Regions from separate parts of the Venatorbacter sp. C2-1 genome, predicted to be linked through region 1. Evidence: predicted binding sites of a transcription regulator. Region 1 holds the regulator's gene; each other region holds the start of a gene.
The links. Region 1 encodes LexA, which represses DNA repair genes until DNA is damaged. Its sites were predicted from a motif close to TACTGTNTANNTANACAGTA; they were not measured.

Region 1 (7,339 bases):
CACTGGTGTGTATTCATTTTTCCGAAGATGCCAAGGCCAGCCTGCAGGCGCATCATATGGATGTTGCGCGGGTAATGCTGGAAGCCGGTGTACGTAAAGTCGGCGAGCTTTCAGGTATGGAAGTTGAGCGCGAAGACTTCGACACCCCTGAGTATCAGCAACGACTGCACTGAGCTGTACCGGGCTGTATTGAATTGCCTACAGTCTGTACGTGTGAAGCTGTGCTTAAAGCATAAAAAAGCCCTGATAAGATCAGGGCTTTTTTGTGTTCGTCGTTTTCTGCGCTTCAGGGACGGCGCTGAATCAGCACCACATGGCTGCCGCTCTGGTCGGCCTGCTGGCGGATGATCTGCCGTTCGTGGTTGCTCAGCTCGCCTTGCCATTCAACAATCATATGGCTGTTGCCGGCGGCGAGAACTTTGCTGCACAGGGCCAGCTGGGTGTCATTACACAGGTCGAGATGAATCACCGGCGAATGCTGCAGGCCCATGCTTTCCAGCCAGCTTTTATTCATCGGACGGTGTGGACTCAGCCACATCAGCCAGCGCTTATGCGCATTGCACTGTGCCAGCATCGGCAGCAAATGCATGGGCTGAATCGCACCGCCTTCACTGACGATGACTTCGGTCAGACTGCCGCGCAGCGCACTGGCGCTGACTCTGGTCATTCTGCCTGGTTGCTGGCTGCTGAGAGATAAGCCGGCTTCTTCCATTCCGAGTAATAACTGACGCATAACAATCACCCCGAACCTGTGAACAGTTGCTGTTAGCTGCGGCGTACAACGCCGACGTATAAACCTTCAACGGCAAATTCCGTTTCCCGCAGATCAACTTCAATGGGCTTAAAGTCGTCATTTTCCGGGTGCAGAATCACCTGATTACGCTTCTTCTCGTAGCGCTTGACCGTTACTTCGTTATCGACGCGGGCAACGATGATTTCGCCATTACGGGCGGTTTCGGCTTTGTGCACGGCAATGTAGTCGCCGTCGAGAATACCGATGTTCTTCATACTGTCGCCATGAACTTCCAGCAGGAAGTCGGCAGAAGGGCGGAAGAAGCTGGGTGGAATCTCGCAGTAATCGGCGATGTGTTCCTGGGCCAGAATGGGCTCACCGGCGGCTACACGGCCAACGATCGGCAGACCCGGATTCTGCTCTTCAACAATGCGCAGGCCGCGGGAAGCGCCGGGCATAATTTCAATCGCACCTTTACGTGCCAGCGCCTTCAAGTGTTCCTCTGCGGCGTTAGGCGATTTAAAGCCCAGCTCGGCAGCGATTTCGGCGCGGGTGGGCGGAAACCCTGTTTCTTCCAGTGAGGAGCGGATGAAATCCAGAACCTGCTGTTGTCGTGCCGTGAGCTTGATCATGATGCTTATCCAGTCTGTTGATCCATACAGTATGGTGTAAATGTATACAGTATTTTATCCAGTGTAAACCCCTGTTGTCAGTGGTCTGTGGATTACGGTGTATTCACCGCCGTTGTACTGACCCGGATAATGGAATGAGGCTTTTAGCCTTTGGCCGTATATGGGGTTGCCTAAATCTCGTTTTAAACGTATGTTTGAAACAGTTGTTTTGTACTGTCGGCGATGGCAATAAAGCCGCGACAGCGTGATAAGGCAGATGCAGGGTTATGGCACAGAAAGATACGGTAAAAAGTATCCTGAATGCGGCAGAGGAGTTGTTTTCGGAGCGTGGCTTTGCCGAGACCTCATTGCGGAATATCACCACGAAGGCCGGAGTGAATCTGGCGGCGGTGAATTATCATTTTGGCTCTAAGAAGGCGTTGATTCAGGCGGTATTTGCCCGTTTCCTGACGCCATTCTGCGAAGATCTGGAACGTGAGCTGGATGCCGTACAGGCACGTCTGGATGGCAAGGTACCGGAATTACCGGGCATCTTAATGCTGCTGTCGCAGACGGCGCTGCGTGCCGGACATGACAGCCCGCGCCGCCTGGGTATCTTTATGCGTTTGCTGGGGCTGGCTTATACCCAGGGGCAGGGGCATTTACGCCGTTTTCTGCAGAAAGAATATGGCCCGGTGTTTAAAGCCTTTATGCGTCTGGTGACAGCTGCGACTCCTGAACTTTCCGATGAAGACCGTTTCTGGCGTATCCACTTTATGCTGGGGGCGACGGTGTTTACATTGTCGGGGGCCGATTCACTGACGGCGATGGCGGAACACGATCTGGGCAAGGGTTCGGATATTGCGCAGGTTGTTGATAAATTGATACCTTTCCTCGCATCCGGTCTTAACGCTCCGCATCAGGCTGGTTGAGCGGAGCCGGGCTTTCCGTTTTTCGCTTTTTACCAACAGGCCTTTGCTATGGCGCCCACGGCTGCGCAATCTGCGTTACCGCAAACATTAATAGAAGTTTCCATTGCCGATCAGGTACTGCGCGTGTCGAGCGCCGGTATCTGCCACCTGTATCCGGTTTCCACGGCGCTTAATGGTGCCGGTGAACAGGAAAATTCCGGTTGTACCCCCCGTGGCTGGCATCGTGTCCGTGCGGCTATTGGTGCCGGTTTGCCACTGAACACCGTATTTGTTGGCCGGCGTCCGACCGGTGAAATTTATTCGCCTGAACTGGCGCTACAGCAACCACAACGCGACTGGATTTTAACCCGCATTCTGTGGCTGCAGGGACTGGAAGTCGGCGTCAACCGTATGGGCAATGTCGATTCCATGCGCCGTTATATTTATATCCATGGCACACCGGACTCTGAACCTATGGGCCAGCCACTGTCTCATGGCTGTATCCGTATGCGTAACAGCGACATTACTGAATTATTTGAACTGGTCAGTGCCGGTACGCCGGTGTGGATTCAGCCGCACAGTTTTTCGAGGATTCCATGCCGCAATCTGTAACACAGAATTTAAACCAGTGTATCGGTGTGGTTGCCGATATTGACGGTACAGAATTAACCGCTGCCGACCGGGAATTTTTATTACAGCCGGAAATCTGCGGGTTAATTTTTTTCGCGCGTAATTATCAGTCGCCGCAGCAGTTAAAGGCGCTGACCAGCGATATTCTCAGCCTGCGCCCGGATTTATTACTGTGCGTGGATCAGGAAGGCGGTCGCGTACAGCGTTTCCGCGAAGGCTTTACCCGTCTGCCGCCGATGCTGGCGCTGGAAAAAGAATATCAGCACAACAGCACCGAAGCGCTGACCCTGGCCCATGAACTGGGCTGGCTGATGGCCGCCGAGCTGCGTCAGCAGGGAGTGCATCTGAGCTTTGCGCCAGTGCTGGATATTGAAACCGATGTGTCTCAGGTGATTGGCGACCGTGCCTTTGGTCATGATGCAGATACCGTTATTGCGCTGGCTTCTGCTTTTGTACGTGGTATGAATGAGGCCGGCATGCTGGCGGTAGGCAAGCATTTTCCCGGTCACGGTGCCATTGCCGCAGACTCGCATCTGGCGCTGCCGGTGGACACTCGTTCGCGCATTGAACTGAATAACGATATCGGGCCTTTTCATGCGCTGATGTCGATGGGGCTGTTAAGCGGTATTATGCCCGCCCACGTGATTTATCCGGCGGTCGACAGTGACAATACCGCCGGTTTTTCTGCGCACTGGCTGCAGAATATTCTGCGTTCCGAGCTGCAGTTTAATGGTGTGATTTTCAGTGATGATTTATCCATGGCCGGTGCGGCCAGTGTTGGCAGTTACGCCGAACGTGCCGGCTGTGCCATGCGTGCCGGTGCCAATGCGCTGTTGGTGTGTAATGACCGTTCGGCCGCGCAGCAAGTCATCCTTGCTGTACGTGAGCAATTGCAACAGCCGGGCTGGCAGACGCTGAGTCTTGCCGGGTTGCAAGGCACCGCAGGCGGGTTACAGGGAACAGCAGACGATATGTCGGAAAACATGCTGGCCGAACGCCGCTCTGCGATCTTACCGCAGCTGGAAAATCTGCGCTGAATAATGAATAACGGTGCCTTTAAAGACGCCGTCTGAATACGTTGGAATGATATGAGCATTAATAAAATAGCCATTATTGGTGGCACCGGTTTAACCCAACTCGAAGGTCCGGAAATTACCGTCAGCCATGATGTCAATACCGCACTGGGTCAGCCTTCATCGGCGGTTCAGGAAGGTCGCTGGAATGATAAAACCGTGCTGTTTTTAGCGCGCCACGGACACCCGCATGCAGTGCCGCCGCATAAAATTAATTACCGTGCAAATTTACTGGCGCTGCAGGAGCAGGGGGCAGAGGCCATTATTGCGGTGAATGCCGTAGGTGGTATTCATCCGGCCATGCAATCCGGTGTGATTTCGGTTCCGCATCAGGTGGTTGATTACACCTGGGGGCGCGAGGGTACCTTTTTTGATGGTGAATTCCGCCCGCTGGATCATATCGACCTGACGCATCCCTACGATGAAAATCTGCGTCAGGCTTTAATTTCTGCCGCCGCCGATATTGCCTTGCCGGTGTGTGATTTTGGCGTGTACGCCGCGACTCAGGGCCCGCGTCTGGAAACCATCGCCGAAATTAACCGTCTGGAAAAAGACGGCTGTGATCTGGTGGGTATGACCGGTATGCCGGAAGCCGCTCTGGCGCGTGAACTGGGTATTCCTTATGCGAGTATCTGTCTGGTGGTTAACCCCGCGGCCGGTAAAAGCGAAGGCGAAATTACCATGGATGAAATCCGCGCAGTATTAAGTGGTGGTATGCAGCAGGTGCGTGATTTGCTGGCGGCGACGCTGAAGCGGATTTAAGACGTCATTTTTTGCTGAAACTGACAAATAAAAAGCCCGGAATTTCCGGGCTTTTTATTTGGTATTTCTTATATCAGTGGGCCTCAACCGATACGGTAATGACTCTGCACAAAACCATTGGCGTAGCTTTTATTGGCAAGCAGGGTCAGTAGGGTATCGCAGTTCAGTTCGCCGAATAACGGAATTCCACGGCCCAGCAGCAGCGGAATGCGGGTCACGATCAGCTCGTTGAGCAATCCGGTGCGCAGAAACGACTGAATCAGGCGGCCGCCATCAATATAAAGTGAGTCTTCGCCTTCGCGCTGCAGGCGTTCGGTTAAGGTCAGTGGCGATTCAGCACTTAATTCTGCTTTATCCCGGTGTGTTTCCGGCAGGGCTTTAAGCGATTGGCTGAGCACAATCACGCGTGTGCCCTCATAGGGCCATTCACCAAAGGTGAGGACTTTTTCGAACGTATTGCGACCCATCACCAGGCAGCTGGTGCCGGCCATAAATTGCGCATAGCCGAAATCTTCTTCTGCGATGGTAAAGGCCGGATTTTCCAGCCAGTCGAGTGCACCATCCGGCCGGGCAATAAAACCATCCAGGCTGCAGGCGATAAAGGAGCGGATTTTCATGGTCGGCTTAAAGGTCTTCGGCACGTTCAACGGGAATAATTTTCAGCACAATGCCGAGCATCGGGTGATCAATGTAGTGCAGCTCGTTACTGCGCATACGGCGGCTCTGTTGTACCCGCGCGGCGCGGATTGGGGCTGGTAAATCAACCGCCATGGACGCTTCCATATCCGTCTGGGCCAGCAGGTCGTTGCGGTAATCGGCGCGGTTGTCGCTGGCGGGTAAGGTCAGCGCACTCAGTTCGGCCGGTTCGTGGATTTCGTATTGCTGTACCTGTAAGTCGGTATTGATATGCAGATAACGGCTGCGGTGCAGTTCAAAGTTGCCGGTCAGCTGAATATCCAGTTTGTCCTGCAGGCGCACATTCAGGTTGTGGCGGATTGCCTGGCCTTCTTCCTGAATGGGTTCCACCCAGGCCTGATGCCAGATCACTTTCATATCACTGCGCTTATTAATGCGTTCGGCTTCATTGGCCATTTTCAGTTCTGCCAATGGCTGCAAAGGGGCAGGCCATTCCGCTTTCGGGATGCGGGCAAAACCAAAGCCTGCAAATAACGCATTATGCAGTTGCTGATAGCGGGCCGGACTCAGCCACCAGGTGTAGTCGGGTGTGGTATCCGCTTCGGTCTGCAAACTGCCGGATTCATTGTCCTCGCTGGCGCTGGTTTCCAGCACTTCAGGCCAGAGTTCCTGATCAATCAGGCTTTCGTCTTCGTACGCGACCAGGATCATTTCCACCCGATACCAGGGCGCGGCACTGGCCGATAATGGCAGGGCAACAGAGCACAGAAGCAGAAAGGCACGGCAAAACAGCTGGCTCACAGATTAGGGTCCTTTTGTAATTCGGTTAATACCTGATCGATCTGGTTAAAGCGCTGATCGATACTGGTCATATTGAGGTTGAAACGCAAGGTATGACCACCTTCGAGTTTGAAGGTGCCGGATTTGCTTTGCACCAGTTTTACCAGTACGAAAGGGTTGATATTGGTTTCGGCGGCAAATTCAATGCGGCCACTTTGCTCGCCGGCATCCAGCTTGGCAATACCGAGGGGTGTCAGTTTCAGTTTTAATGAGGTCTGACGGAACAGGTTTTTGACGGCATCCGGCAACAGGCCGAAACGGTCGATCATTTCTACCTGCAGTTCTTTCAGCTCGTTGTCGTCGCGCGCGCTGGCAATGCGCTTGTACAGTGTCAGGCGGCTGTTAACGTCGGGCAGATAATCCTGCGGAATCAGCGCCGGAATATGCAGATTCACTTCGGCACCCTGATTTAGTGACAGATCAGCGGATGGGGTTTTACCGGATTTCATGGCTTTAACGGCCTGTTCCAGCATTTCCATATACAGGGTAAAGCCGATGGTTTCGATCTGGCCGCTCTGTTCTTCACCGAGCAACTCGCCGGCGCCGCGGATTTCCAGATCGTGGGTGGCGAGCATAAAGCCGGCACCCAGATCCTGCGCGGCCGAAATGGCTTCGAGGCGTTTTTCGGCGTCTTTGGTCAGGGTTTTCGGCGGCGGAGTCAGCAGGTAAGCGTAGGCCTGATGGTGTGAGCGACCGACGCGGCCACGCAGCTGGTGCAGCTGGGCAAGACCGAATTTATCGGCACGCTCAATAATAATGGTGTTGGCCGACGGCACGTCGATACCGGTTTCGATAATGGTGGTACACACCAGCACGTTAAACCGTTTGTGATAAAAATCGCCCATCACCCGTTCCAGCTCACGCTCTGACATCTGACCGTGTGCGACCACAACGCGCGCTTCGGGAATGGCTTCGCTTAATTCGCGGGCGGTTTTTTCAATGCTTTTAACTTCATTGTGCAGGTAATAAACCTGACCGCCGCGCAGTATTTCACGCAGAACCGCTTCTTTAATGGTCGGTTCGTCATGCTGGCGCACAAAGGTTTTGACGCTTAAGCGCTTGGCCGGCGGTGTGGCGATAATGGACAAATCGCGGATGCTGGCCATGGCCATATTTAACGTACGCGGAATCGGCGTGGCGGTG
Region 2 (7,339 bases), 990 kb from region 1:
GTCGGAAATTAATCAGTCGTTCTGGCATAAAACCTGTTTCGGTTCAGGTTCAGGACGATAACCAAAGGCGGGAATGAACATGGCAGTACAACAACGAGAACTACGCGAAGAAGACGTTTTTGATGATGTAGAAGCGCTGGCACTGGTGGAAGAGTCTGAGTCTGAACAGGATTCGGCAGACGAAACCACAGAACGCTTTGCGGCAGATACATCCTACAAAACGATGGATGCTACTCAGTTGTATCTCAATGAGATTGGGTTTTCCCCACTGCTGTCTGCGGAAGAAGAAGTGCACTATGCACGTCTGGCCCGCAAGGGTGATGAGATGGGTCGCCGTCGCATGATTGAAAGTAACCTGCGACTGGTGGTGAAGATTTCACGCCGTTACGTTAACCGCGGCTTATCACTGCTGGATCTGATCGAAGAGGGCAACCTTGGTCTGATCCGCGCGGTTGAGAAGTTTGATCCGGAACGCGGATTCCGCTTCTCTACCTACGCCACCTGGTGGATCCGTCAGACCATCGAACGGGCGATTATGAATCAGACCCGTACCATCCGTCTGCCGATTCACGTGGTCAAAGAACTCAACGTTTACCTGCGTGCAGCCCGTGAGCTGACCCAGAAGCTGGATCATGAGCCAAGCGCAGAAGAAATCGCAGCTCTGCTGGAAAAACCGGTAGAAGATGTAAAACGCATGCTCAAACTGAATGAGCGTGTGACCTCGATTGATACCCCACTGGGACCGTCATCCGATAAATCCATTCTGGATACCATTGCTGATGAACGTGTAACCGATCCGGGTGAGGAATTGCAGAATCAGGATATTCAGTCCAACCTGGATCGCTGGATTGAAGAACTGCCAGAGAAGCAACGTGAAGTATTATCCCGCCGCTTTGGTCTGCGTGGTTATGAAACCAGCACTCTGGAAGATGTGGGTCGCGAAATCGGTCTGACCCGTGAGCGTGTTCGTCAGATCCAGGTGGAAGCCCTTAAGCGTCTGCGTGAGATCATGGAAAAGCAGGGACTGAACGCAGCCACTCTGTTTGGTGATGCCTGATCACTGAACAGCAGCAATAAAAAAGCGGCCATTGGCCGCTTTTTTATTGCCCGGGGTTTAACCCGGATGCTGAGCTGGAAAACTCAGCGCTCAAGATGCTGCAGTTTGTCCGGAACGCCATCCCACTCCTCGGCATCCGGCAGCGATTCTTTTTTCTCGCTGATGTTCGGCCATACTTCGGCCAATTCTGCGTTCAGTTCAATGTACTGTTCCTGACCGGCCGGTACTTCGTCTTCGGAGAAAATCGCTTCTGCCGGGCACTCAGGCTCACACAGTGCACAGTCGATACACTCATCCGGGTGAATCACCAGAAAGTTCGGACCTTCGTAGAAACAGTCAACCGGGCAGACTTCCACACAGTCGGTGTACTTACATTTCACGCAGTTATCAGTAACGACGAACGTCATCTGGGGTATCTCCTAATCTCGCAAATCATCGGCGCTTTCCCCCGGTTCTTGGCAGACTGATAAGATACTCAGTCTCCGGGTGTTTAGTAATCCGCCATTCTAGGTAGGAGCGGGCAAGTGGGCAAGTTCGTCCGCTATAAATATGGGTTATAGCCAACGGCCTAATGGTTCTAACGAAGTCGTAAAAACCTGCACGCTGGCTATAAGAAGGCCGCTGCTTTACAGCAGCGCCTTCAGTTCATACATCAATTCCAGTGCCGCCCGTGGGGACAAATCGTCCGGATTCAGTGCGGCCAGGCGCTCTTCAACGGCTGACGGCAGGGCGGCGAACAGATCATTCTGCAGCGGCAGATCGGCTTTTGCCGCTTTATGCGTCACTGGTGCCGTGTTGTCCGCACCGCTGGTAAAAGACTTTTGTATGGCTGCAGGGTTGACGCCGGAGCTTTGCTCCAGATGCAGCAGCTGCGCTTTGGCCTGCTGAATCACGCTGTCCGGTACGCCGGCCAGCTGAGCGACCTGCAGACCATAACTCTGGCTGGCCGGGCCCTGTTCTACCGAGTGCAGGAAGATAATACGGTCGTCGTGTTCGGTGGCTTTCAGGTGCACGTTAACCACATTGCTGTGGTTTTCCGGCAGGGCGGTCATCTCGAAATAATGGGTGGCAAACAGGGTAAATGCACCGATATGTTCGGCCAGATGTGCGGCACTGGCCCAGGCCAGAGACAGACCGTCAAAAGTGCTGGTGCCACGGCCGACTTCATCCATCAATACCAGGCTCTGGGCGGTGGCATTGTGCAGGATATTCGCGGTTTCGGTCATTTCCACCATAAAGGTCGAACGGCCACCGGCGACATCATCGGAAGAACCCATGCGGGTAAAAATCCGGTCAATCGGGCCGAGGGTGCAGCTCTCGGCGGGCACATAACTGCCGATATGCGCCAGCAGGGCAATCAGTGCAACCTGACGCATATAGGTCGATTTACCGCCCATGTTCGGACCGGTAATGATCTGCATATTCTGCTGGGCATCGAGGCGGGTATCGTTGGAGACAAAGGGATCGACGATCAGATTTTCGATTACCGGATGGCGCCCCTGCTGAATATCAACCACCGCGTCGCTGACCAGTTGTGGCTGAACAAAACGCAGGGTTTCGGCACGCTCGGCCAGATTCGACAGTACATCCAGTTCAGACAGCGCCGCGGCGCACACCTGTAACGGAATCAGCTCTTCGGCCAGCGCCTGTACCAGTTCATCGTACAGTGCTTTTTCGCGGCTTAACGCCCGGCTTTTGGCACTCAGGGCTTTGTCTTCGAAGGTTTTAAGCTCCGGCGTAATAAAACGTTCGGCGTTTTTCAGCGTCTGGCGACGGATATATTCCGTAGGCGCGGCATCGGACTGGGCTTTGGATATTTCAATGTAATAGCCGTGCACGCGGTTGTAGCCGACTTTTAAGGTGCTGATACCGGTGCGTTCTTTTTCCTGCTCTTCGAGTTTAATTAAATAATCGCCGGCGTTTTCGCTCAGTGCGCGCAGTTCGTCCAGCTCGCTGTCGTAGCCTTCGGCGATCACACCGCCGTCGCGGATAATGACCGGCGGGTTTTCAATAATGGCTTTGCTCAGGCGTTCAACCCAGTGCGGGAATTCCTGCGCCCGTTCCAGTAACTGTTCGGCCAGTGTGCTGTCGAGGCGGGTTAGCTGCTGGCGGATATCGGGCACGATGGCCAGCGCATCACGCAGCCGTGCGAGGTCGCGCGGGCGGGCGGAGCCCAGTGCTACGCGCGATAGAATACGTTCAATATCGCCGACCTGTTTCAGGCTGCTGTGCAATTCTTCGGCGGCGTAATGCTGAATAAGCTGGGCGATGAATCCCTGTCGTTGTTGCAGCAGAGCCTGGTCGCGCAGCGGGCGGTTCAGCCAGCGTTTGAGCAGACGGCTGCCCATCGCGGTGGCGGTTTTATCCATGATCCAGGCCAGCGTGTGCTGACTGTCGCCTTTCTGGTTGATGTCGATTTCCAGATTCCGGCGACTGGCGGGGTCGATAATAATGGCGTCATCCGGCTGCTCGATCTGCAGCGAGCGGATATGCGGCAGATTATTGCGCTGGGTTTCCTGAGCGTAATTCAGCAGAGCGCCGGCAGCACGGATAGCCACCGTCATATGCTCACAGCCAAAGCCACGCAGGTCGCGGGTTTTTAACTGCTGGGTCAGCAGGCGGAAAGCGGTGTCGGATTCGTAGTGCCAGGGCGCCTGTAATTTAGCGCCCTGACGCTCACGCAGCCCGGCAGGCTGGCGCTGATCTTCGTTAAGTAATAATTCTGCCGGACGCAGACGTTCGATCTCGGCCAGTAAGGCGTCTTCACCGTCGACCTCCAGCACCGAGAAACGACCGGAACTGATTTCCAGTACGGCTAAACCATGACGCTGCTGTTCGGAGCAGAGGGCAACCAGCAGGTTGTCGGAGCGTTCATCCAGAAAAGCTTCATCGGTCAGGGTGCCTGGTGTGATCACCCGCACGACTTTGCGTTCGACCGGCCCTTTGCTGGTCGCCGGGTCGCCGATTTGTTCGGCAATCGCCACCGATACGCCCTGCTTTACCAGCCGGGCGATATAGTTTTCGGCAGCATGGTATGGAATACCGGCCATCGGAATCGGCTCGCCGCCACTCTGGCCGCGGGCGGTTAAGGTAATGTCGAGCAGCTGTGCCGCACGTTTGGCGTCGCTGTAAAATAATTCGTAAAAATCGCCCATGCGATAAAACAGCAGAGTGTCGGAGAATTCGGCTTTGATGCGGAAATACTGTTGCATCATCGGCGTGTGCTGGGCGGTTGCCTGGCTCATCGGGCGAGTGTCCTTAAAAAACGGGCGTGTTAATGTAAACGGCAGATTGTAAGTGATTCCGCGAGGATACAGAAATGAGCCCTGAACTGAATGCTTCTGTTGCCGTACTGGCTGAAATTCTGCAGAGCCGTAATCTGCGGCTGGTCACCGCGGAGTCCTGTACCGGCGGCGGTATTGCCAGTGCGCTGACCGATCTGGCCGGCAGTTCGAACTGGTTTGAATGTGGTTTTGTAACCTATTCCAACGAAGCCAAGGTCCGCTACCTCGGCGTACCACCGGCGATTATTGAGCAGTTTGGTGCGGTCAGCGAAGAGACGGTGCGCGCCATGGTGGCCGGTGCCGTCAATAACAGTCTGGGTGATCTGGCGGTAGCGGTCAGTGGTGTGGCCGGACCCGGCGGAGGCTCCGAAGATAAACCCGTGGGTACCGTCTGGTTTGCCTGGGGAAACGCCGAGCAGCAGATTACGGAATGCTGCCACTTTCCCGGTAACCGCGAACAAGTGCGCGCACTGGCGGTTGTGCATGGTATTCAGGGCTTATGCCGCTGGCTGTCCTGCTGACAAAAAAAGAAGGGTTGGCGCTGAGAATAAGCTGTGCTTAAATACTGGTTAAATTTACAGTGATTGGTCATGGGCAGGTAACAGACCGGTCAGACAGACTAACCAGATTAAACACAGACAGGACAGAGCGATGGATGCTAACAAACAGAAAGCACTTGATGCGGCACTGAGCCAGATTGAACGTCAGTTTGGTAAAGGCGCCATTATGAAGATGGGCGAGCAGCCGCGCGAAGCCATTCCTGCTATCTCCACAGGTTCTCTGGGGCTGGACATCGCTCTGGGCATTGGCGGTCTGCCACAGGGCCGGATCGTTGAAATCTACGGCCCGGAAAGCTCAGGTAAAACCACACTGTGTTTATCGGTGATGGCGCAGGCGCAGAAAATGGGCAAATCCGTTGCCATTATCGATGCCGAGCACGCTCTGGATCCGCTGTATGCCGAGAAGCTGGGTATCGATCTCAACAACCTGCTGGTATCGCAGCCGGATACCGGTGAACAGGCACTGGAAATCTGTGACAGCCTGGTACGCTCCGGCGCAGTGGATGTCATCGTTGTCGACTCCGTTGCCGCACTGGTTCCTAAAGCTGAAATTGAAGGCGAGATGGGCGACAGCCATGTTGGCCTGCAGGCGCGTCTGATGTCTCAGGCTCTGCGTAAAATTACCGGTAACGTTAAAAACGCCAACTGTCTGGTGATCTTTATTAACCAGATCCGGATGAAAATCGGCGTTATGTTCGGCAGTCCGGAAACCACGACCGGTGGTAACGCGCTGAAGTTCTATTCTTCTGTACGTCTGGATATCCGCCGTATCGGTTCGGTTAAACAGGGCGACGAAGTTATTGGTAACGAAACCCGCGTTAAAGTGGTGAAAAATAAAGTATCGCCACCGTTCAAGCAGGCCGAGTTCCAGATCATGTACGGTCAGGGTATTTACCACATGGGTGAGGTGATCGACCTGGGCGTTAAATGTGGCCTGGTGGATAAATCCGGTGCCTGGTACAGCTATAAAGGCGACAAGATTGGGCAGGGTAAAGCTAATGCTGCACTGTTCCTGCAGGATCACCCTGAAATGGCTGCAGAAATTGAAGCCGGTATCCGCAGCCAGATGCTGACGGTAGCCGTAGCATCTGACATTACCAGTGAAGTGGATGAAGAAACCGAAGCCTGAGCTGACGCAGGCTGAATTACGCCGGGCGGCTGTTGATCTGCTGTCCCGGCGAGATTATTCCCGCCGCGAACTGACGCGTAAACTCTCCCCGAAAGCCGCTGACCCTGACGATGTGGAAACGGTTCTTGATGACCTCGCCGAGCGTCACTGGCAATCCGATGAACGTTTTGCCGAGTCTTTCCTCAACAGCCGCTGTCAGCGTTATGGTCCTGTGCGCCTGCAACAGGAGTTGCGTGAAAAAGGCCTGAACGCAGAGCAGATTCAGAGTGCTATCGCCAGTCTCAGTGTCGACTGGTATGAGCTGGCACTGGACCTGGCACAACGCAAATGCCCCGGCGGGCTACCGCCACAGGATATGCGTGAACGCGCCCGTTTATATCGTTTTCTGGCCTATCGTGGTTTTACGGGTGAGCAAACCAGTTATGCCCTTGAGCAGCTGGCCATGGCTGAACATTCGGACAACGATTAAGTTCTTGTCACCATCTAGTGAATTTTCCTGACTAAGCTGCCTTTTTGACGACATTATTTTCACTGTCGCCTCAGTCTATTGACACTCCCCTCACCGCTAACCATGATCGGAATCATATATTTAAATATAGAACGAATGTTCAATTTCCGGTGGAGACCGGCAATTAATAATCATAAGATCGTTGGGGAGGGATATGAGCCCAACTTTACAGGTCGATATCGTACTGGTGCAGCACCTGCTGAGTTTCTGGGACAGTCAAGGTATTGATATCACTCCTGTCTGGAGTTTACTTAGCATGACGCCAGCGGAGCCTATGCCGCCATGGGTCGATGCTGACAAGCTGAAGCTTGCCCACCAGTATATTGCCTCGCAAAGCAGCGACAGGCTGCTGCCTGCCCGTACCGGTCGTTATCTGGCGCAACGTGATTTACCGCTGAGTCGCTTATTAAAATATTCTGAGAACCTGTCCCAGGGGCTGGTTTCTGCATTGCGTTTTATGCATCTGTCCGTTGGCAATATTCATTTTGTTGTCAGCCCGGGTGAGCACAAAGTGGTTGTACGGGCTGAGCCCCAGAGCAGCCTGCAACTGCTGCCGCAGCAGCTGTTGCAGGGCCTGTTAACATTGTCTGAGGCCTGTTACCAGGTGTTGGGCCGATGCTATACCGATCAGGATCTGACTCTGCGGGTACCTCTGGAGCCTGATGTTATTACTGAACTGAACGCCTTTTCTGTTCCGGCTGTTACTGCAGGTGAGCATTATGCTCTGGATATATCAGCAGCTGCCTGGCAGCGTCTGAATCCGGGACAGCAGCCTATTCTGTATGCCAGCCTGTTGCGTGA
Region 3 (7,339 bases), 1.9 Mb from region 1:
CAGGGGATTAAAATCCCGCCACAGCCGCAGATTCTGGTCGATCTGCAAATGGAACAGTTTATGCCTGATCCGGATCTGGGCCGCATTTCCAAACTGATCAGTCAGGATGTTGGGCTGGCCGGTACGGTGCTTAAGGTGGTGAACTCTCCGTTTTATGGCCTTAAAAACCGTATTACATCCGTCGCTCAGGCGGTCAGCCTGATTGGTCTGAACAGTGTGGTTAACATCATCAATGGCTTATCCATTAAAAGTCAGATGAGCGACGAAACCATCGTGAATATGAACCGTTTCTGGGACACCGCGAATGACATATCCCAGGTAGCTACCGCCATTGCCAAACAGGTTGGTTATCCCAATCCGGATATGGCCTATCTGCTGGGTCTGTTTCATAACTGTGGTATTCCGCTGCTGATGGCACGCTTCGATAATTATCTGCAGGTGATGGAAGAGTCTTACGCCCACCCGGAACTGCGGGTGGTGGATGTGGAAAACCAGCATCTGAACACTAACCACGCAGTGATCGGTTATTACACCGCAAAATCGTGGAATCTGCCCAAGCTGCTGTGCGATGTCATTGCCGAACACCACAGCGCCTCGCGCTTTTTTGCCACCAATAATTACAAAGATTCGGAAGGAAAAACGCTGCTCGCCATTCTCAAACTGGCGGAGCATATCTGCGGAAATTACCGCATTCTTGGCCGTCAGTCAGAGGATCTGGAATGGCAGAATATCGGCAGTGAGGTATTAACCTATCTGGGTCTGGGTGAATACGATATCGAGCAGATGGAGGCTAATTTTGAAGAGCTGGGAATTGGCTACCGTAATTATAAATATTAGACCGGGCATCTGACACCCGGCCTGTACCGCAACCAATCCCTGTTATTTAATCCCGCGCGTTGATATAGGCCTGCTCACTCACCGCATGGTAAGCCTTCACCTGATCACGGTAATTTTTGTACGAGTTATAAACCTTCTGTGCCAGCGGATCAGCCGCCGACACTTCAGCCACTACCTGCTCCGACAACACCTGCAGTTTGCTCAGCACATCATCCGGAAATGCACGCACATCCACGCCGTGTTTTTCTTTCAGTTCAGTCAGCGCTGCCTGATTGCGCGTGGTGTACTCCGCCAGCATGTCTTCGTTAACCGCTTTGGTTGCCACCCGCACAATGGCCTGCAGATCTTTTGGCAGTTTTTCGAAGGCAGTTTTATTAATCACAAATTCCATCATCGAACCCGGCTCATGCCAGCCCGGGTAATAATAGTGCTTAGCAACTTTGTGTAAACCAAACGCCAGATCGTTATACGGGCCAACCCATTCGGTGGCGTCGATGGCACCGGTCTGCAGCGAGGTGAAAATTTCACCGCCCGGCAAAGTCACCGGCGTACCACCGGCACGGGCCAGCACTTCTCCGCCCAGACCCGGAATACGCATTTTCAGACCTTCGAGATCGGAGACGCTGTTAATTTCTTTATTAAACCAGCCGCCCATCTGCACACCGGTATTACCACCCGGCAGCGGCAATAAATTAAACGGCGCGTAAACCTCTTCCCATAATTGCTGACCACCACCGTACTGAATCCAGCCGTTCATTTCCTGCGCTGTCAGGCCAAAAGGGACCGAGGTAAAAAACTGTGCCGCTGCGGCTTTGCCCTTCCAGTAATACGCACCACTGTGACCCATTTCGGCTGTACCCTGAGATACCGCATCGAATACCTGCAATGCCGGAACCAGCTCACCGGCACCGTAGACTTTGATCTGCAGACGGCCGGCCGACATATCGTTCACCATCGTCGCAAAACGCTCTGGCGCCGTACCAAGGCCGGGGAAATTTTTTGGCCAGGACGTTACCAGCTTCCATTTAAAGGTTTGCTGCGGTGCGGCTACAGCGGCTTGTTCTGCATCTTTCTGGCAGCCACTGAGTCCGGCGATAGCCACTACGGACAGCAGCAGGGTCGTCAGGCGTTTCATATTCCGTTTGCTCCTTGTTATTGTTTCAACCGTATTGTGTTCTGAATTAAAGTGCATCCAGTTTGGCAAAGCTGGCCACCAGCCATTTGCTGCCGGCGTCATCAAAATTAACCTGCACCCGCAGACCGCTGCCCTGCCCTTCAAATTGCAGCACCGTGCCTTCACCAAACATTTCATGATAAACACGCTGACCCAAAGAATAAGGCAGATTACCGTGCACAAAAGACGGCTGCTTCATTCTTGCTGAAGGATCACGGGCCGTCAGCGGCCGGCTGACACTGTTTTTCAGCCGCACTTCGGCAATCAGTTCGGACGGGATTTCACGGATAAATCGCGATGGTGTGCTGTAATTTTCCTGGCCATGTAAACGCCGGCTTTCAGCATGGGTAATAATCAGTTTTTCCATTGCCCGGGTAATGCCGACATAGGCCAGACGGCGTTCTTCTTCGAGGCCTTCGGCTTCGTCCATCGACATTTTGTGCGGGAATAAACCTTCTTCCAGACCGGCCAGAACCACCTGCGGAAATTCCAGACCTTTGGCCGAATGCAGCGTCATTAACTGCACTGCATCTTCATACTCATCAGCCTGACCGTCACCGGCATCCAGTGCTGCACGGTCGAGGAATAATGCCAGCTCGTTGGTTTCGGCATCATCGTTGTCGTCAGCATTAAAGCCATCGTCGCTTTCAAACTGACGGGCGGCATTAATTAATTCTTCAAGGTTATCGAGGCGTGCCTGACCCTTTTCACCTTTTTCTTTTTTATGGTGCTCAATCAGACCGCTCTGATTAATGACCTGATCGACAATTTCATGCAGCTCCAGCTCGTCGATACCGACGCTCATTTCCTCGACCAGATCGAGAAAACTCTGCACCGCCGCACTGGCACGTTTCGGCAGCATGCCATGCTGTACCGCCGCCTCAGCCGCCGCCCATAACGAGCTGCCCTGATCGCGGGCATAGCTGCGCAGAATATCCACGGTTTTTTCGCCAATTGCGCGCGCCGGAACATTAATAACACGCTCAACCGATGCGTCATCCTGACGGTTCAGTAATAAACGCAGATAAGCCAGGGCATTTTTAATTTCCAGCCGCTCGTAGAAACGCTGGCCGCCATAAATGCGGTAAGGAATACCGGCACGCAACAAGGCTTCTTCCAGCGTACGCGACTGCGCATTGGAACGGTACAGCACGGCCATTTCGGCACGCTGACGGCCACTGCGCGCCCACTCATCGACCTGATCGGCGATGTAACGCGCTTCATCCTGCTCGTTAAAAGCGCTGTACAGCTGGATGGTTTCGCCTTCTTCACCTTCGGTGTGCAGGCTCTTGCCCAGACGGCCGGTGTTGTTGGCGATCACCGCGTTGGCCGCTTCCAGAATGGTTTTGGTCGAGCGGTAATTCTGCTCCAGCTTAATGAGCTCGGCACCGGGGAAATCGTGCTGGAAGTTACGGATATTATCGATATTGGCACCGCGCCAGCCGTAAATAGACTGATCGTCATCGCCCACCGCCATCACCGACACACGATTACCGGCCAGCATGCGGATCCAGGCGTACTGGATGTTGTTGGTATCCTGAAACTCGTCGACCAGAATATTGCGGAAACGCTGCTGATAATGCTCCAGTAAATCCGGGTGATGTAACCACAGTTCGTGCGCACGCAGCAGAATCTCACCGAAGTCCACCAGTCCGTTCAGCTGACAGTTGTCTTCATACAGCTGATAGACCTGTTGCATGGTGCGCGAGAAAGGATCGGCCGATGGCATCACATGCGCTGCGCGGCGACCTTCATCTTTCTGTTCGTTGATAAACCACTGAATCTGCTTCGGCGGATAGCGGCTGTCATCAATATTGTTGGCTTTCATCAGCCGCTTGATCAGCCGCTGCTGATCGTCGCTGTCGAGAATCTGGAAATGCTGCGGCAATCGCGCTTCACGCCAGTGCAACTTCAGCAGGCGGTGCGCCAGACCGTGGAAGGTTCCTACCCACAGGCCATTCGCCGGTATCTGCAGCAACTGCTCCAGACGGCCTTTCATCTCTTTGGCGGCCTTGTTGGTAAAGGTCACCGCCATCACCGAAAACGGCGAGACATTTTCCACCTGCAGCAACCAGGCAATGCGGTGCACCAGCACGCGGGTTTTACCCGAGCCGGCGCCGGCCAGCACCAGCTGATGGCGTGAACTTGCAGCCACCGCATTGCGCTGGCCATCGTTTAACTGATCGAGAAGTAATGAAATATCCATGGCGTGCGAGTCTATCAGATGCCGGGGTAAAAATGCTGCTGTTTTATACAGTATCCTGCCGTATTCGCCGCCGGTATTACGCCACCACTGCGGCCAGATTCTGTCTGCGGCCAGTATTCCATAGGCTTCACTGCAAAAAGCCCTTTATAATTCCTCACTTACCAGCCGACACCAGGAAATCCTGTTGTGAGAAACAGCCCGATTCTGGCCGAAATCGCCGCCGCCATCCCCAGCCTGCGCAAGTCTGAGGTAAAGGTTGCCGAGTACGTGCTGCGTGCCCCGCAACAGGTGATGCATATGCGCATCGTCGATCTGGCGCAGGAAGCACAGGTCAGCGAACCGACCATCGTGCGTTTCTGCCGTGGTATTGGCTGCAACGGCTTTCAGGAGTTTAAGGTTCGTATCGCGCAGGAAATGGCGATCACCAATAATATCGGCCAGTTCGCCATCATCGAAGACGACAGTATCGAAGATATCTGCGACAAGATTGCCGACACCACTATTCAGCGTCTGCATCAGGTGAAGACCCAGCTGCAAAGCACTCAGGTGGCCGCCGCGGCCAATGCCATCAGTAATGCCCGACGGGTAGAGTTTTACGGTTTTGGCGCTTCCGGGGCGGTAGCCATTGATGCCCAGCACAAGTTCTTCCGCCTGCAGGTGGCCACGGCTGCCTACAGTGATCCGCATATGCAGTCGATGTCGGCAGTCACGCTGAGCGAACAGGATGTGGTGGTGGCGATTTCCCAGAGTGGCCGCACCAAAGATCTGCTGCACTCGGTACAGCTGGCCCAGCAACACGGCGCTATGGTGGTCAGTCTGGCGCCCGCCAACACCGCTCTGAGTGCGGCCGCCGATCTGCCAATCAATATCAATATTGAAGAAGACACCGAACAATTCACACCAATGACCTCGCGCATCGCCCATCTGATGGTGATCGATATGCTGGCCGTTGCCGTAACCCAGCGCCGTGGACCCGAGTTTGCGGCACACCTAAATGCAATTAAGCGCAGTATCAAGTCTTTACGGCTGGAATCTGACTAACCAGTCAGGTTCCAGATTTTACGGTCAGACATTTTACGACGCAACTTCAAAATGCCGATAACTTTTTGCTCAGTACACTTCCTTTCGAATATCCCTCAATAAACAGCTGCGGATGCTATGCCACTATTTCTGCGGGCTGAGCGCCATAGGGGGTACTTTTGTACCGCCTGAGTGCCACTGAACAGAATTTGGCCTGAACAGCGTTTACTGTCATTCTTTTGCAACCAATAAAAAGAAAAATCACAGCAGGATTTACTGTGATCAACCAGAGGGAAAGATAATGGAAGCAGCAATGAAATTCGAAGCCCACGAAGAAGTTGTCTCCTTTGATCAGGAAGGCAAAGTCGTTGTTAATAAAGACTCCCAGATGTCAAAGAAACTGATGGCACGCCGTGCTATTGAAGCCCACCTGGAACGTAAGCGACTGGAACGCGATCTGGAAGATTTCTACGCCGAAGAAATCTGACTAAACAAAATCCAATAAAAAAGCCCGCATTCAGCGGGCTTTTTTATTTACTTATTCCTGCGACGTCGCAGACCGAGTAATGCCAATCCGGCAATCCACAACAACGAGGTATGACCGCCGTTAGAAATAAACTTCTCTGCAAACTCCCCGTTATCCGACTTCACAACAGGCCATGGTGTCATTTCTTCCTCATAACCGGAAACACTGTTATCTCCAAAGCCTTCAATGATAAACATCTGTCGGGTGCGGCTCGGGTTGCTGCCGGTATCCCAGTCAGCTGTACCGGAGAAAAGTAATGCATTGCCGTTATCTGCAAGAGTCAGATCTTCAACGTTACGGCTTTCATTGACTTCACTTACCTGATAACCGCGCTCACGCTTCAGATCATAAACATAAGCTTCCTGATTATTTGAATTATTGCTCAATCCGCGGTCATCGAGGCTGGCGGAGGAAACAAAAGCAACCCGGGAAGCATCACCCGACAACGAAGGTAATACAGAATCAAACAACGCGGAGTCTGTAATCTGCTTTTCAACTTCGCCACGGAATGAAGCCACGAAAATATTGTAGCGATTATTCGTACCCAGAAGGCTGGCATTACTGCTGAACGCTACTTTCTCACCATCTGCAGAGATAGTTACCTGCTTCGAATCACGGGCAGTGGCAATCGTAATCTGACGCTGAATGCCATTATTAATCGTGCCTGTAAATACCTGATATCTGTTCGTTGCATTCGCACCCAGCGGATTACCGTTAGCCGAAACGACAAAGCGCTCACCGTTATAATCAAGATCAACACTATCAATGCCATTGATATTGAAGTCGGTTAACTGGATCAGCTTTTCCCGCCCGCGGTGATAAGCGAATACTTCTTTACTGCCATCGGTGTTGCTTCCCAGCGGATTAATGCTGCTGACAAAAGCGATGACCTGACCATCATAATTAATGCTTAAGCGGCCTGCTGTCGTGTCTGCAATAGCATTGTAAGGGGCTCTGCTCAGGGTTCCCGAATCGACATCATAAATGTACAGCTCGTCGGTTACGCCTGTATTAGGAAATGTAGGATCAAGGCTGCTGTTACACAGTATTGCAACCGTACTGGCATCTCCTGAAATAACCACGTTATTACAGTTTCTGCCTGCCGGATTAACAGTCAGTTGCTGGTAACTGTCGAGGGTCCGGTTATACAGGAAAGCGTCATAAACCAGGTTTGATTTACCGGTACTGGCAAGATCTCTTTTGGAAAGTAGCGCAGCACTCTGCCCATCTGAGCTGAGAGATGGCGTACGGGAAATATCAGAACTGGAAGGTGTAATCTGCTCCAACTCGTAGGTGTACAAGCGCAACGTAATGGTGAATGCAGAGAAAGTATTATCCGGGCTGGATACACTGACGGTCACATCATAGAAACCTTCTGCATTCGGAGCTGAAGTCAGTTCAAGTGGCAATACGATGGTCGCCCCGGCATTAATTGAGAGATAACCCGGGCCAGAAACTGATACTGCGGTATTTCCACTGTGATAGCTGAACTGCATATCCTGATCCGTAGGCATAAAGCTCTTCAGATCAATATTCATTGTCCGCTGACTTCCGGGGGCAATCAATTCCACCGGTT

Region 2: recA (recombinase RecA) is a predicted target of LexA. The motif match lies at 4,905-4,924, and genes of this name have one in related genera.
Region 3: uvrD (DNA helicase II) is a predicted target of LexA. The motif match lies at 4,251-4,270, and genes of this name have one in related genera.

The regions. Positions count from the first base shown of each region.
Region 1 covers NZ_CP094879.1:2,595,323-2,602,661, reverse strand. Annotated here, with positions in the region: gene MT343_RS11550 (hypothetical protein) at 1-173, shown strand, start outside; gene MT343_RS11545 (cell division inhibitor SulA) at 287-733, opposite strand; gene lexA (transcriptional repressor LexA) at 766-1,365, opposite strand; gene MT343_RS11535 (TetR/AcrR family transcriptional regulator) at 1,632-2,276, shown strand; gene MT343_RS11530 (L,D-transpeptidase) at 2,325-2,867, shown strand; gene nagZ (beta-N-acetylhexosaminidase) at 2,852-3,922, shown strand; gene MT343_RS11520 (S-methyl-5'-thioinosine phosphorylase) at 3,974-4,720, shown strand; gene MT343_RS11515 (dihydrofolate reductase family protein) at 4,804-5,337, opposite strand; gene MT343_RS11510 (CsiV family protein) at 5,345-6,157, opposite strand; gene mfd (transcription-repair coupling factor) at 6,154-7,339, opposite strand, start outside.
Region 2 covers NZ_CP094879.1:3,580,588-3,587,926, reverse strand. Annotated here, with positions in the region: gene rpoS (RNA polymerase sigma factor RpoS) at 80-1,057, shown strand; gene fdxA (ferredoxin FdxA) at 1,141-1,464, opposite strand; gene mutS (DNA mismatch repair protein MutS) at 1,684-4,302, opposite strand; gene MT343_RS16105 (CinA family protein) at 4,377-4,862, shown strand; gene recA (recombinase RecA) at 4,993-6,030, shown strand; gene recX (recombination regulator RecX) at 6,011-6,499, shown strand; gene MT343_RS16090 (helix-turn-helix domain-containing protein) at 6,693-7,339, shown strand, end outside.
Region 3 covers NZ_CP094879.1:185,405-192,743, reverse strand. Annotated here, with positions in the region: gene MT343_RS00795 (HDOD domain-containing protein) at 1-837, shown strand, start outside; gene MT343_RS00790 (TRAP transporter substrate-binding protein) at 884-1,972, opposite strand; gene uvrD (DNA helicase II) at 2,019-4,217, opposite strand; gene MT343_RS00780 (SIS domain-containing protein) at 4,404-5,258, shown strand; gene MT343_RS00775 (PA3496 family putative envelope integrity protein) at 5,539-5,724, shown strand; gene MT343_RS00770 (hypothetical protein) at 5,772-7,339, opposite strand, start outside.